One region of the Nonomuraea sp. NPDC003754 genome, then DNA from elsewhere that is predicted to be linked to it. Evidence: riboswitches for the same ligand, from Rfam matches in the RefSeq annotation. Region 1 holds a riboswitch; the other holds the start of a gene.
The links. Region 1 has a riboswitch for cobalamin ahead of cobN (cobaltochelatase subunit CobN). Riboswitches for the same ligand answer to the same signal wherever they lie in the genome.

Region 1 (7,772 bases):
TGACCGACGGCCGCGCCACCGCCGGCGGCGACGTGGACCGCGCGGCCGCCCTGCTCAACGGTACGGCGAGCGTGGTCGTCGACTGCGAGTCCGGCCCCGTACGGCTCGGCCTGGCCGGACGCCTGGCGACCAGGCTGCGCGCCCGCCTCATCCCGCTCGACGGGATGGACGACCTCATCCGCGACTACAGAAAGGCGGGCTGAGATGCCGCAGGGCAAGCCCGAGGTCGTCCCCGACGACGGCCTCACCACCAGGCAGCGCAGGAACCGGCCGCTGCTGATCGTGCACACCGGCCCCGGCAAGGGCAAGTCGACGGCCGCGTTCGGGATGGCGTTGCGGGCGTGGAACCAGGGCTGGCCGATCGGCGTGTTCCAGTTCGTGAAGTCGGCCAAGTGGCGTATCGGCGAGGAGCGGGCGCTGCGCGTCCTGGGCGACTCGGCCGAGGGCGGGCCGGTGAGCTGGCACAAGATGGGTGAGGGCTGGTCGTGGATCCAGCGCCCCGGCACGGAGGAGGACCACGCCGCCGACGCCCGCGAGGGCTGGGAGCAGATCAAGCGCGACCTGGCGGCGGAGACCTACCGGTTCTACGTGCTCGACGAGTTCACCTACCCGCTCAAGTGGGGCTGGCTCGACCTGGACGACGTGGTGGAGACGCTCGCCGGCCGTACGGGGAGCCAGCATGTCGTGATCACCGGCAGGGACGCGCCGGAGAAGCTGCTGGCCGCCGCCGATCTGGTGACGGAGATGGGCAAGGTCAAGCACCCCATGGACGCCGGCCAGAAGGGCCAGAAGGGCATCGAGTGGTAGTCCCGCGCCTGGTGATCGCCGCGCCCGCCTCGGGGAGCGGCAAGACGACCGTGGCGACGGGACTCATGGCGGCGCTGCGGGCGCGCGGGCTGCGCGTCTCGCCGCACAAGGTCGGCCCCGACTACATCGACCCCGGCTACCACGCGCTGGCGACGGGACGGCCCGGACGCAACCTGGACCCGTGGCTGACCAGCGAGGACCTGGTGGCGCCGCTGTTCCTGCACGGCGCGTCCGGCGCGGACGTCGCCGTGGTCGAGGGCGTCATGGGCCTGTTCGACGGCAGGGCGGACACCGACGTCGCCTCGACCGCGCACGTCGCCAGGCTGCTGGAGGCCCCCGTCGTGCTCGTCGTGGACGCGGCGCGGCAGAGCAGGTCGGTCGCCGCGGTGGTGCACGGGTTCGCCACGTTCGACCCGCGGGTGCGGGTGGGCGGGGTGGTCCTCAACCGGGTGGGCTCCGACCGCCACGAGGAGCTGTGCAGGTCGGCGCTGGCGGCGGCGGGGGTGCCGGTGCTCGGCGCGATCAGGCGGGACGACGCGGTCTCGACGCCCTCGCGCCACCTGGGCCTGATCCCGGCCGCCGAGCGGGAGAGCGAGGCGGTGGCCGCCGTGGAGCGGCTGGGCGCGCTGGTGGCCCGCTCGTGCGACCTGGAGGCGCTGGTACGGCTGGCGCGCACGGCTCCCGCGCTGCGCGCGCGGCCGTGGAGCCCGGCCGCGGCCCTCCGGGAGGCGGCCACCGAGGAGACCCGGCCCGAGGGGCCGGCGGTGAGCTCAGGGGGTGGGCGCCGGCCGGTGGTGGCGACGGCCGGGGGAGCGGCGTTCACCTTCGGGTACGCCGAGCACGCCGAACTGCTGCGGGCGGCCGGAGCCGACGTGGTCACCTTCGACCCGCTGCGCGACCGGGCGCTCCCCGAGGGCACCGCGGCCGTCGTGATCGGCGGCGGCTTCCCTGAGATGTACGCGGCCGACCTGGCCGCCAACGAGCCGCTGAAGCGGGAGATCGCCGCGTTCCGGGGCCCGATCGCGGCCGAGTGCGCGGGCCTGCTGTACCTGTGCGAGAGCCTCGACAACCACCCCATGTGCGGAAAAATCGCGGCGAAGGCGGAAATGACGCCTCGGCTGACGCTCGGCTACCGCGACGCCACCGCCACCCGCGACTCCCTGCTCACCCGCGCGGGCGAACGCTACCGGGGCCACGAGTTCCACCGGACGGCCGTGACCGCCGCCGGAGAGCCCCTGTTCCGGTGGGAAGGCGGCGGAGACGGTCACGGGGATGCCCTGGTGACCGCCTCCTACCTGCACCTGCACTGGGCGGGCCGGCCGCTGTCGGCTCAGCGCCTGGTGTCGTCCTCCAGATCGCCCTCCGCCTTGAGATAGGCCTCCCGCAGCTCCCGCAGCACGTCGGGATCCGGGTGCTCCCACATCCCCCGCTCGGCCGCCTCCAGCAGCCGCTCGGCGATGCCGTGCAGCGCCCACGGGTTCGACTTCTCCATGAACTCCCTGTTCACGGGATCGAGCACGTAGGTCTGCGTGAGCTTGTCGTACATCCAGTCGGCCATCACACCGGTCGTGGCGTCGTAGCCGAACAGGTAGTCCACGGTCGCGGCCAGCTCGAAGGCGCCCTTGTAGCCGTGCCGCCGCATCGCGGCCAGCCAGTTGGGGTTCACCACGCGCGCCCGGAAGATCCGCGAGGTCTCCTCCGACAGCGTGCGCGTGCGCACGGCGTCCGGGCGGGTGCTGTCGCCCACGTACGCGGCGGGCGCGCGGCCCGTGAGCGCTCGTACGGTGGCCACCATGCCGCCGTGGTACTGGAAGTAGTCGTCGGAGTCGGCGATGTCGTGCTCGCGGGTGTCGATGTTCTTCGCCGCGACCGCGATCCGCCGGTAGGCGCTCTCCATGTCCTGGCGGGCCGGCACGCCGTCCAGGTCGCGGCCGTAGGCGAAACCGCCCCACACCGCGTAGACCTCGGCCAGGTCGGCGTCGTCCCGCCAGTTGCGGCTGTCGATCAGCGGCAGCAGGCCCGCGCCGTACGCGCCCGGACGGGAGCCGAAGACCCGCATCGTGGCCCTGCGCTCGTCGCCGTGCGTCTCGAAGTCGGCGGCGACGTGGGCGCGGACGTAGTTGTCCTCGCCGGGCTCGTCCAGGGCGGCGATCATGCGCACGGCGTCGTCCAGCATGGCCACGACATGCGGGAAGGCGTCGCGGAAGAAGCCGCTGATGCGAACCGTGACGTCGATGCGCGGCCTGCCGAGCTCGTCGAGCGGGACCGGCTCCAGGCGGGTGACCCGCCGGGAGGCGTCGTCCCACACCGGGCGGGCGCCCAGCAGCGCGAGGACCTCGGCGACGTCGTCGCCCGCCGTCCGCATGGCGCTGGTCCCCCACACCGACAGACCCACCGAACGCGGCCACTCGCCGGTGTCGGCGCGGTAGCGGGCCAGGAGCGAGTCGGCCATCGCCTGGCCGGTCTCCCACGCCAGCTTGCTGGGGACGGCGCGCGGGTCGACCGAGTAGAAGTTCCTGCCGGTGGGCAGCACGTTGATCAGGCCGCGCAGCGGGGAGCCGCTGGGGCCCGCGGGGACGTAGCCGCCGTCGAGCGCGTGCAGGAGGTGGTCGAGCTCGTCACCGGTCCTGGCCAGCCTGGGCACGACCTCGGCGGCGGCGAACTCCAGGATCCGGACGACCAGGTCCCGCCGCGCGCCGGACGGGGCGAGGACCGCGTCGGTCACCTCGCGGGCCGCCGCCACCTCCCAGCCGCGCGCCTCCATGCCCTCCACCAGCGCCCTGGCCGTCGACTCGGCCGCGTCCACGCTCGCCAGGCCCGCCGTACCGTCCTCGGCCAGCCCCAGCGCCTCCCGCAGGCCCGGCAGCGTCTCGGCGCCCGCCCACATCTGCCGGGCCCGCAGCATCGCCAGCACCAGGTCGACCCGCACCGACCCCTCGGGCGCCGCCCCCAGCACGTGCAGCCCGTCGCGGATCTGCACGTCCTTGACCTCGCACAGCCAGCCGTCCACGTGCAGCAGGAAGTCGTCGAACTCCGTGTCGTGCGGCCGGTCGGCCAGCCCCAGGTCGTGGTCGAGCCGTGCCGCCTGGATGAGCGTCCAGATCTGCGCCCTGATCGCGGGCAGCTTGGCCGGGTCCATCGCGGCGATCGAGGCGTGCTCGTCCAGCAGCTGCTCCAGGCGGGCGATGTCGCCGTAGGTGTCGGCGCGGGCCATCGGCGGCACCATGTGGTCCACCAGGACGGCGTGCGCCCGCCGCTTGGCCTGCGTCCCCTCGCCCGGGTCGTTGACCAGGAACGGGTAGACCAGCGGCAGGTCGCCCAGCGCCGCGTCGGGCCCGCACGCGGCCGACAAGCCCGCCGACTTGCCGGGCAGCCACTCCAGGTTGCCGTGCTTGCCGACGTGCACGACCGCGTGCGCGCCGAACTCCGCCGACAGCCACCGGTAGGCCGCCAGGTAGTGGTGGCTGGGCGGCAGGTCCGGATCGTGGTAGATCGCGATCGGGTTCTCGCCGAAGCCGCGCGGCGGCTGCACCATGACCACGACGTTGCCCGCCCGCAGCGCGGCGAACACGATGTCGCCCTCGTGCACGAACAGCTCGCCGGGCGGCGGCCCCCAGTGCCGCTCCATCGCCTCGCGCAGCTCGGCGGGGAGCGTGCCGTACCAGGAGGTGTAGGTGGCGGCGGGCACGCGCACCGGGTTGGCCGCGAGCTGCTCCTCCGTCAGCCACTCCTGGTCCTGGCCGCCGGCCGCGATGAGCGCGTGGATCAGCGCGTCGCCGTCGCCCTCGGCGACGCCGGGCAGACCCTCGCCCAGGTCGTAGCCCTCGCCGGCCAGCCTGGCCAGCAGTTTCACGGTGCTCGCGGGGGTGTCGAGGCCGACCGCGTTGCCGACGCGCGCGTGCTTGGTCGGGTAGGCCGACAGCATCACCACGAGCTTCTTCTCGGCGTTCGGGACGTGCCTGAGCCGGGCGTGCCGTACGGCGATGCCGGCGACGCGGGCCGCGCGCTCGGGATCGGCCGCGTAGACGGTCAGCCCGTCCGCGTCCACCTCCTTGAACGAGAACGGCACCGTGATGATCCGGCCGTCGAACTCGGGGATCGCCACCTGCGACGCCGCGTCCAGCGGTGACAGGCCGTCGTCGTTCTCCTCCCACGCCTGCCTGCTCGTGGTCAGGCACAGCCCTTGCAGGATCGGCACGTCCAGCTCGGCGAGCGCGCCCACGTCCCACGCCGCGTCGTCGCCGCCGGCTCCGGCCGTCGCGGGCCGCGTGCCTCCGGCGGCCAGGACGGTCACCACGAGCGCGTCGGCGGTCCGCAGCGTGTCGAGCAGGCCGGGCTCCGCCGTGCGGAGCGAGGAGCAGAAGACCGGCAGTGCGCGGCCGCCCGCGGCCTCGATCGCGTCGCAGAGCGTCCGCACGAAGGCCGTGTTGCCCGCCATGTGGTGCGCGCGGTAGTAGAGCACGCCCACGACGGGACCCTCGGCGGCGGAACGCTCCCTCTCGAGCAGCCCCCAGGCCGGGGCCGGTTCGGGCGCCGCGAACCCGTTGCCGGTCAGCAGCACCGTGTCGGACAGGAAGGCGTGCAGCTCGGCGAGGTTGGCCGGGCCGCCGTGGGCGAGGTAGGCGTGCGCCTCGGCGCAGACGCCGCCGCTGACCGTCGACAGCTCCATGAGCTCGGCGTCGGGCGCCTGCTCGCCGCCCAGCACCACCACGGGCCGCGGTCCCGCGAGCAGCCGGTCGAGCCCCTCCTCCCAGGCCCTGCGCCCGCCGAGGAGCCGCACCACGACCAGGTCCGTGCCCTCGACCAGCGCGGGCAGGTCGTCGACCGTCAGCCGGGCGGGGTTTCCAAGGCGGTACGGCGCGCCGCTCGCCCTCGCGCTCAGCAGGTCGGTGTCGGAGGTGGACAGCAGCAGGACGGCCGTGCTCTCGGGCACAGGAACTCCTCCCTCGGGGTCCTCGCCCCGGTCGCGGGTGTCACGAGAGCGGGAGTCTCCTGGCTCCCGGATCGACGCTCACCCCGGCCTTCCCGTCCGTCGCCGGACAGTGGCCTGCGGTGGGGTTCGCTCCCCGGTCACAGTGGCGGGACCGCGCCGGCTTCGCACCGGCTTCCTCCGTCGCCCTCGTCTGTGATCAGACTAGAGGGTTTTGAACGGGTTACCATCCTCCCCGTGGACATAACCGACGTTTCAGGACACCTGCGCCCTGATGCGTGTCCCGGGGCCCTTCAGGTCCACACCGCCGCGGACGGCGCCCTCGCCCGGGTCCGCATCCCCGGTGGCGTCCTCACGGCGGCCCAGCTGAGCGAGGTGGCGGCGTGCGCGGCCGAGCTGGGATCGGGCGAGATCGAGCTGACCTCCCGGGCGAACCTCCAGGTCCGCGGCCTGCGCGTCACCCCTGTCACGCCCGCCGCTCCACCGGCCGGGACCCCCGCTCGCCCGGCCCCGACCGGCGTCGCGGCAGCGGGCGTGGCGCCGGACGAAGGCCCCTCAGGGGCGGTGCCGGGCGCACCGCTCGCCGGCGCGGCGCAGGCGGGGGTTTCCGCGGGCGTGGCGTCGGACGGGGTCTCCTCAGGGGCGGTGCTGGGCGCGCCGCTTGCCGGCGCGGCGCAGGCGGGGGTTTCCGCGGGCGTGGCGCCGGACGGGCTTCGGGCGGGTCCCGGACCGGGCGCGGCCGCGGCGAGCGTGCCGGTCTTCGCGGCGCGGATGGCGGCGGCGGGGCTGCTGCCGTCGGCCACCCACGAGCGGGTCCGCAACATCCTCGCCTCACCGCTGGCGGGACGCGCCCCCTCGTCCCTGGTGGACGTCCGGCCGCTGGTCGCCGACCTGGACCGCCGGCTGTGCGCCGCCCCCGAGCTGGCCGCGCTCTCCGGCCGCTTCCTGTTCGCCCTGGACGACGGCACCGGTGACGTGCTGTCCTGCGGCGCCGACGTGACCTTCCTGGCCACCTCGCCCGCCGGCGGGGTGCTGTTGCTCGGTGGGGAACGGCAGGCCGTACCCGTGACCGTTTCCGGCGCGGTTCCGCTGATGCTCGCGGCGGCCTCGGCCTTCATGGAACTGAGCGACGGCACCGCCTGGCGCGTCACCGACCTCCCGGACGGCCCGGCCCGGCTCGCCGCCCGCCTGAACCCACCGACCACCCAGGACCCCGGCCCGGCGACTCCGCGGCAGGACGCCCGGTTCCCCGGCCCGGCCCCACAGTGCGACCAGACCCCCGCGCAGGCCCGGCAGGGGGACGACCAGGCTCCTGCCCAGGCCCGGCAGGGGGACGGCCTGGAGATGGTGGCCCCGGATGTCGAGACGGCCGCGCGCGGTGCCGGGGTGCGCGACGCGGGGACCCGCCCGCAGCGTGACGGCAGGGTCGCGCTCGAGGTGGTGGTCCCGCTCGGCCGCCTGTCCGCCGGTCAGGCCGCGGCGCTCGCCGCCTGCGCCGCCGAGATCCGCGTCACGCCGTGGCGCACCGTCGTCCTGCCCGACCTGCCCGCCGACGCCGTCCAGCCGATCGCGGACCGGCTCACCGCCGCCGGGCTGGTCGCCGTCCCAGGGACGCCGTGGGCGGGCCTGTCGGCCTGCACGGGCCGCCCGGGGTGTGCGAAATCCCTGGCCGACGTCCAGCTCGACGCCAGACGCTGGGCGGAACGGCCCGGTCACGAACCACCGGCCCGCCCGGTCCACTGGGCCGGGTGCGAACGGCGGTGCGGCCGTCCGGCGGGGGAGGTGGTCGACGTCGTCGCCACCCCGACCGGCTACCGTGTCGCGGGCCGTACCGAAGAAGAGGAGATATGACCGACTACATCCGCGACGGCGCGGAGATCTACCGGCGCTCGTTCGCCACCATCCGCGCGGAGAGCGACCTGGCCGGGTTGCCGCAGGACGTGGCCCAGGTGGCCGTCCGCATGATCCACGCCTGCGGCATGACCGACCTGGTCGCCGATCTCGCCTACTCGCCGGGCGTGGTCGCCGCGGCGCG
Region 2 (7,772 bases), on a different contig from region 1:
CCGCCCGGGTCCGGGCCGCGCTCACCCAGCTGGGTACGGCGGGCCGCGTCGGCTACGACCTGTCCGACGCCGCGCACTTCCACCGCGAGCTGCCCTACGACAGGGAGCACGTGCAGAACCTCAATCCCCGCCTGGCCGCCGCGAAGGCGCTGGTGGCGGCCGCTGCCGTACGGATCGAGGGGGACACGGCGCGGGTGCGGACCGGCGGCGGGGTGCGCGAGGTGAGGGTGAGCGACGGCTCGTGCACCTGCCCGTGGTGGTGGGACCACCGCGGCTCGCGCGGACCGTGCAAGCACGTGCTGGCGGCCAGGATCGCCGCCCGCGCCGACGTGGCGGCCGTGCGATGAGCGTCTGGCAGGAGGTGCGTGACCTCGTCACCGAGCGCAAGACCGTGGCGCTCGCCGACCTGGTGACCACGCTGACCGAGGCCGAGCGGGCCGAGGCGGGCCGCCGGCTGCCGGGCTTCCTCAAGGAGTTGCGCGAGACCGCGACGCGGATGGCCAGGGAGAGCCGGCGGGGCGGGGGTGCCGAGGGCGACGCCGCCGAGGACGACGACCCCGAGTGGATGCGGCTGGAGGTGCGCTGGGCGGTGGCCGACGCGGTCAGCGCGTTCGGGCCGCCGCTTCTGGTCGCCGGCGCGGGCACGCTCTCCGCCCCCGCGGCCACGGCCGCCTGGCTGACCCGCCGTGACCTGGTGCCGGCCCCGGACCCGTGGCGTGAAGAGCCGGACGAGCTGGACGAGGTGTTCCGCGCGCTGGCCGCGCGCCCCGTCGCCTTCCAGGCCGATGTGGCCGCACGGCTGGCGGCGAAGATCCGCAGGCCGCGCGACCGCGTCGTCCCGCTGGCCCTCGGGGCGCTGCGGGCCTCGGGCGCCGAGCCGCCCGAGCACGACCCGCTCGTGGTCGCCTGGCTGTCGGCCCCTCCCGTGGACGACGACCCGCTGGTCGGCCCGCTGCTGCCGAGGATCTTCCACGCGGAGGGCGCCGGCCGGGCCCTCAGGGACGAACGGCCGAAGCCAGGACCCACCCGCTGGCTCGCCCTGTTCGGGCAGCTCCTGGCGGCGGGCACGGTGTCGCGCGAGGAGATCCTCGACGGCTGCGTGAGCCGGTTCCTGCGCGGCGGCGACGCCATCGACCTGCGCTTCTTCGTCCGCCTGCACGAGCTGGTCGACCCGCGGCCGCACGAGTCGGCCGGGCGGGCCCGCGACTATCTGCGGCTGCTGCCCGCCGCCCCCGGCACGGTCGCCGAGCTGGCGATGGCCCAGCTGCGCCGCACCGGACCCCACGACGCCGCCGACGTCGTCGACGCGGTCGACGCGCTGACCTTCCGTCCCGAGGCCAAGCTGGCCCGCGCCGGCCTGACCTGGCTGGAGGAGGAGGTACGGCAGGCGCCCGGGCGCGCCGCCGACCTGGCGCCCGCGCTCGTCACGGCGTTCTCCCACACCTCCTACGAGGTGCGGCGGCGCGCGGCCGCCCTCGCGGTCAAGCACGCCACCGCGTTCGGCCCGGCGGCTCCGCTGATCGCCGAGGCCGTCCCCGCCCTGCCCGCCGACCTCGGCGCGCAGGTGGCGGCGGTGTTCGGCGGCGACCTCGCGGCCGAGGAGGCGCCGGAGCCGTTCACCCCCGCGCCGCTGCCCGTCCTGCCGGGCCCCGGACGGTTCCCCGCGCCCGCGCTCGACGCGTGGCAGCGGTACCGGCGCGGATGGACGCAGGACGAGCGGTGGCTGGCCGCCTTCGTGGCGGCCGCGGGCGACCGTCCGGCCCTGCGCGCGAAGCTGAAGCGCGCCTTCGACGACGACCCCGCTCAGCTGGACGACCCCGCTCAGCTGTACGCCAAGGAGCGCTGGACAGAGACCGGCGACTGGATCGCCGCCCTGGTCAGGGAGGTGATCACGCCGGGCGCCGATCCGGGTGTGCCCGCCGCCGAGCCCGCCGACCGGTGGATGTCGACAGCGGGGCCGCACCCGCTGACCGGTCACGAACAGGAGCCCGACCCCGCGGCGGAGCTGCGCAGGCGGCAGCGGCTGCCCGACCCGGGGCGGGCCTCGCCGCCGCACCTGTTCCTGCTGCGCCGGCTGAGCGAGATCTACGTGGCCCTGCGGGAGGGAACGCTGCCGCCCGTCCTGCTGGCCACGCCCACCCTGATGACCGGGCACCTGGACCCCGCGACGCTGGTGGACCGGCTCGAGGCGTGCGCCGCCGCCGGTGTCGAGCCGCTGGCCGCCGACCTGGGACAGGCGCTGCTGCGGCTGCCGCGCGGAGCCCACCCCGCCGCCGCCGAGCGGGCCGCACGCGTGGGCTCGCGGGGAGCAGTCCAGGCCGCCGCCTGGCTGTCCGCGGGCGGCCCGCCCGACCCGGAGACCGGCGTGGCGTGGGCCTACGTCGAGGGCGGCACCCGCCATCTCTTCGAGGAGCGCACGCCCGAAGACGCCACGCAGGTCGAGCTGGTGTCGGTGCTCCGCGCCGAGCCGACCGGGCACGACCTGGTCGACGAGCTGCTGAGCGAGCCGTCGTCCTGGCACTGGGACGACCACAGCAACTCCATGGCCTGGTGGGCGGCGGTCCTGCCGTCGCACCGCGAGGTCGTCGCCGTCAACTACCTGCCCTACCTGCTGTACCGGTGGACCCGCCCCGGGATCCACCCGCCGCACCTGGCGATACTCGCCGACGCCGACGGCCCGGCCGGTGACGCCATCGCGGTCATGCTCGCCTACTTCCTCGCCAAGGGCGAACCGAAGGCGGTGCCGCTGCTGCTGCGGATGGCGGCCCGGGACAGCCTGCCCGCCGAGGCGGTCGGCCGCCAGCTCGCGTTCCTGATCCGCCGCGCCGGACACCCGATCCCTCCGGTGCTGGACTCCCTCGCCGGCGCCGCCCGCCGGGGCGCGCACGAGCAGGTCTGGGACATCCTCAGGGGGATGCTGCCGGTGCTGCTGCCGGGCCGGGGGGAGCGGCCGACCGCCGGCCACACCGCGGCGGTGGCGCTGGCCACCGACGTGGCGGCGTGGACCGGCGCCCGAGGCGAGATCCCGTGCGTGTCCGACCACGCGGACAGCGGGCGCGGCACCCGCTTCGCCTACGAGTGCGCCCGCCTGCGCGACCGGCTCCGCTGACCGCGGAGGGCCCGCCCGTAGGAGGGGTTCTCCCGGATGGGCTTCGCGCGGGCATTCCCACCCGGCGGCCGGGCGCAGGTCACCGGTCGCCGGTCCAGCGGTCGTGGTGGACGGCGGCGTCCAGCGGGCGGCGCCGTCGCCAGCCGTGCCGTTCCAGGTCAGGGACCTCCTCCAGGTGGGAGACGGGGCCCACGCACAGCCACGCGACCGGTCGCACCACGCCGGGGACGCCCAGCAGGTCCCGCAGGAAGGACTCGCGGTAGAACGACACCCAGCCGACGCCGAGCCCTTCGGCGGTGGCGGCCAGCCACAGGTTCTGGATGGCCAGGCACACCGAGTAGAGCCCGGCATCGGCGATGGCGTGGCGGCCGAGCACCGCGGGCCCGCCCCGGTCAGGGTCGTAGGTGATCACGACGGACAGCGTCGACTCGAGCACCCCGTCGATCTTGATCCGGGCGAACCGCCGGGCGGCCTCGCCGTCGAGGGTGGCCGCGAACGTGTCCCGCTCCTGCCGTACGTGATCGTGGAAGGCGGCGCGGACGGCGCGGTCGCGCACCAGGATGAAGTCCCACGGCTGGGACAGGCCGACGCTGGGCGCCGCGTGCGCGGCCGACAGCACGCGGTGCAGCACCTCGTCGGGCACCGGCGCGCCGGTGAACTCGCCGCGCACGTCGCGGCGGCGGTGGATGACGTCGTACAGCTGGCTGATCATGGGCAGGCTCCCGCTGACTCGCGCCCCCGTGGGGGCGGTGAACGCGAGGCCGGTCTTCGGACTCCCGGATCAGCGCCTGCCCGCCGGCCTTCCCAGCCCTGTCGGGCCAGTGACTGCGCTCGCGCGCGTGGGCGGAGGCTCCCCGGTAACCGCGGCGGGCCCGTGCCGGACTCTCACCGGCTTCCCGATTCTCCCCGCGAACGCGGGGCACCTCGCAACAGTTCGCCGGGCAGTACGGTAGCCGATCACTTCACCCGCCCGGCCGGCGAGGTCGGCCGGGACTCCGGCGCCCTGCCCGCGGTCGTGTCACCACGGCCGGTGCGGGCTCGTCCAGGCTTCCTCGCGCGAGAGGGGCGGACGCGTGCGCCGCGACGTCTGCCGTGCCTGGACGGTTGTCACCGCCGGGGGGACAGCCGCAGGACGACCCGGTCGGCGGACAGGGACAGCACCTGGACGCCGATGCCGTTGACCGATCCGGTGGTGCCCGCGCCCAGTCGCGCCTGCGAGCTGACGCCTGGACCGGTGCCCTTCACCTTCACCTGGTCGCCGGTGAAGGTGACGGCCAGCCTGGTGATGCCGAAGCGCGAGCTGACGCGGAAGGACACCGCCCGGCTGAGGGAGAGCCTGCACGCGCCGTCGTAGCAGGCGCGCAGGTCGGGCGCGGGGGAGAGGCCGGTGACCGGGGACGCGGCGGTCACCAGCACGGGGGCGGTCGAAAGGCGACGGGTGGCGGCGGGCAGGGGTGCGGTCGCGCCTGCGGTGATGGGGGGCGGAGGGGCGGTGGTGCCTGCGGTGAGGGTCGCGGCGAGAAGCGCGAGGGTGGCGACTGCGAGCGGCATGGTCCTCTCTTCCTACGGTGGGTCGGGTCGGCGGCCGTTCTCCCACCCTGGGTCAGGCGCCACGCTCCGTCCACCCGTTCGGCGCAGGAGGTGGTGCTCGAGGTCGGTTGTGCGGCGAAGAATCCGCTTTGGGAGGCGGCGGGTAAGCGTGGGATGATGGCCGGGCCATGTCAGCCACGATGCCGCTTCGAGCTCTGCGAGCCGCCGCCTTCGCCGCGGTCTCGGTCATGCTCGGCATCGCCGCCCATGCGTTCGCCGGCGGGTCGGTGTCGGCGCCGTCGGTGGTGGTGGCGCTGCTGGTGTCGTTCCTGCCGGCCCAGGCGCTGGCCGGGCGGGAGCGGTCGGCGGCCGTGATCGCCGTGACCCTGGCCGCCACGCAGCTGGTGCTGCACGTGCTGTTCGCCGGCGCCCATGCCGTCGAGCCGGTGGTCGCGGGGCACGCGCACGGCCAGTCCTGGCTGGTGCCGGGCCTCGGCATGCTGGTCATGCACGGATGGGCGATCGGGCTGACGGCGCTGTGGATGTCGCACGGCGAGGCGGCCCTGTGGGCGCTGCTGCGGCGGCTGGCCGTACGGCTGCTCGTCGCGGTGCTGGCGTTCGTCGATCCGGCGGCCCGCACGGCCGTCCCCGCGCCGGCCGAGCGGCCGGCGATCCTGCGCTCCATCCTGCTCGGCCACGAGATGGGCCGGCGCGGCCCTCCTGGCGTCATGCGCACCGTTCCCGCCTGACCTCCCGTTCGAGGAGGCCGATGCGGGCCACCCCGGGAAAGGGGTGCTCCCCGGCGTCCCTGTCGTGACGGGCGCCGGGTCGACATCAGTGCCATGACACCAGTGCCGGCTCAGCCGGAAGAAGGGCTTTCCATGTTCTCGCGCGTCATCGTCGTTGTCGTCGGCGTGGCCAGCTTGGCCGCCTGTGGCGTCCAGGAGGCGGCCGACTCCGTTCCGAAGCAGGTCGCCGTGGCCTCACCCTCCGGGCCGTCCGGGCAGTCGGCTGCCGCTTCCGCGCTCACCATCACCGACCCGTGGATCAAGACCACGAAGAAGGGGATGACCGCCGCCTTCGGCACGCTCGTCAACAACTCCGGCACGGCCGTCGCCGTCGTGGCGGGCAGCAGCCCCCTGTCGCCGAAGGTGGAGCTGCACGAGGTGGTGGAGTCCGGCGGGAAGATGGTGATGCAGCCGAAGAAGGGCGGCTTCGTCATCCCCGCCAGGAGCTCCCACGTGCTGAAGCCCGGTGGCGACCACATCATGCTCATGGGGGTCACCGAGGAGGTGAAGCCGGGCGCGGAGGTTCCGTTCACGCTCGTCCTCGAGGGCGGCGGCACGTTCACCTTCACCGCCATGGGCAAGGACTTCGCCGGGGGCAAGGAGGACTACCAGCCCGGCATGGACATGAGTGGCGACCATGGCTGAGCTCGGGCTCGCGGTGAATCGCCGCCGGTTGCTGGCGGGCGGGGCCGTGGCGGCGGTGGCCGCCGTCGCCGGCTCCGTCCCCGCCGCGGGGGCGGGCACGGTCACGGCACCCCCGGTGGTCGCCGACGGCAGGGCGGTCGAGCCGTTCCACGGCCCGCACCAGGCGGGCGTGGCGACCGCGCCGCAGGCGCACGCCGTGTTCGTCGGGCTCGACCTGCGCAAGGGCATCGGCCGCGAGGAGGTGTCCAGGATGATGCGGCTGCTGACCGACGACGCCCGGCGGCTGACCCAGGGACGGCCCGCGCTCGCCGACACCGAGCCTGAGCTGGCGGCGCTGCCGTCCAGGCTGACCGTCACGTTCGGGTTCGGCCCCGGCCTGTTCGCCGCGGCCGGGCAGTCCGGGCGGCGGCCCGCGTCGGTGGCCCCGCTGCCCGCCTTCAAGATCGACAAGTTGGAGAAGCGCTGGAGCGGCGGGGACCTGCTCGTCCAGATCTGCGCCGACGATCCGCTCACCGTCGCCCACACGCTGCGGATGGTGGTCAAGGACGCCAGGGCGTTCGCGAAGGTGCGCTGGACCCAGCGCGGGTTCAGGCGGGCCGCGCACACGCAGCCGAGCGGGCTGACCCAGCGCAACGTCATGGGGCAGCTCGACGGGACGGTCAACCCGGTTCCCGGCACGCCGGAGTTCGAGCGGGCGGTCTGGATCCCGGCGGAGGGCGGCCGGCTGCAGGGCGGCACCACCCTGGTGCTGCGGCGGATCAGGGCCGAGATGGAGACGTGGGACGCCGCCGACACCGTGGCCAAGGAGTTCACGGTGGGCCGCCGCCTGGCCGACGGCGCCCCGCTGACCGGCGGGCGCGAGCACGACGCGCCCGACTACGCCAAGCTCACCCCCGCCGGATTCCCCGTCATTTCCGAGTACGCGCACATCCGCCGGGCCCACGTCGCCGACCCGAACCTGCGGATGCTGCGCCGGGTCTACAACTACGACGAGGGCGTCGCGGCCGACGGCCGCGCCGACACCGGGTTGCTGTTCGCCTCCTACCAGGCCGACATCGCCCGCCAGTTCGTGCCCGTGCAGGAACGGCTGGCCGAGGCGGACCTGCTGAACGAATGGACCACGCCGATCGGTTCGGCGGTTTTCGCCATACCGCCGGGCTGCGGCCCTGACGGCTGGATCGGAGAGGGGCTGCTGTCATGAGCAAGGGATCGGTTCGCAGGGGCCTCGTGCTGGTGGCCGCCTGCTGGTTGCTGGTGGTGCTCGGTGCCACGCCGGCGCTGGCGCACGACCGGCTCAAGAGCAGCTCGCCGGCCAGGAACGCCACGGTGGCGTCCGTGGAGGAGATCGAGCTGGAGTTCACCTCCTCGGTACGGCTGCCCGCGATCGTGCTGCACGACGGTGACGGCTCGGCCGTCACCCTCAGGAAGCCGAAGGTGGATGACAAGATCGTCACCGTGGCGGTGCCGGAGCCGCTGCCTGCCGGGCGGTACGTCATCGGGTGGCGCGTGGTCTCCACCGACGGGCACCCGATCGAGGGGGAGATCCCGTTCTCGGTGAAGGGCGGCCCCTCCGCCACCCCGACGCCGACCGCCTCGGCCGCACCGTCCTCCTCGGGGGACCCCGCGACCGCCGCATCGGCGGAAGCCACGCCCGCCGTCTCGGGAGAGGCCACGCCGGGATCGTCGGCGGAAGCCGCGCC

Region 2: another riboswitch for cobalamin. It lies ahead of bluB (5,6-dimethylbenzimidazole synthase); the one in region 1 lies ahead of cobN (cobaltochelatase subunit CobN).

Annotation. Positions count from the first base shown of each region.
Region 1 covers NZ_JBSGJX010000001.1:385,504-393,275, reverse strand. Annotated here, with positions in the region: gene ACWEVS_RS01775 (VWA domain-containing protein) at 1-203, shown strand, start outside; gene cobO (cob(I)yrinic acid a,c-diamide adenosyltransferase) at 205-807, shown strand; gene ACWEVS_RS01765 (cobyrinate a,c-diamide synthase) at 816-2,183, shown strand; gene cobN (cobaltochelatase subunit CobN) at 2,138-5,740, opposite strand; cobalamin riboswitch at 5,776-5,963, opposite strand; gene ACWEVS_RS01755 (precorrin-3B synthase) at 5,975-7,588, shown strand; gene ACWEVS_RS01750 (precorrin-8X methylmutase) at 7,585-7,772, shown strand, end outside.
Region 2 covers NZ_JBSGJX010000020.1:5,149-12,920, forward strand. Annotated here, with positions in the region: gene ACWEVS_RS24260 (SWIM zinc finger family protein) at 1-347, shown strand, start outside; gene ACWEVS_RS24265 (hypothetical protein) at 344-3,109, shown strand; gene bluB (5,6-dimethylbenzimidazole synthase) at 3,189-3,821, opposite strand; cobalamin riboswitch at 3,852-4,046, opposite strand; gene ACWEVS_RS24275 (hypothetical protein) at 4,217-4,660, opposite strand; gene ACWEVS_RS24280 (MFS transporter) at 4,840-5,388, shown strand; gene ACWEVS_RS24285 (copper chaperone PCu(A)C) at 5,521-6,072, shown strand; gene ACWEVS_RS24290 (Dyp-type peroxidase) at 6,065-7,273, shown strand; gene ACWEVS_RS24295 (copper resistance protein CopC) at 7,270-7,772, shown strand, end outside.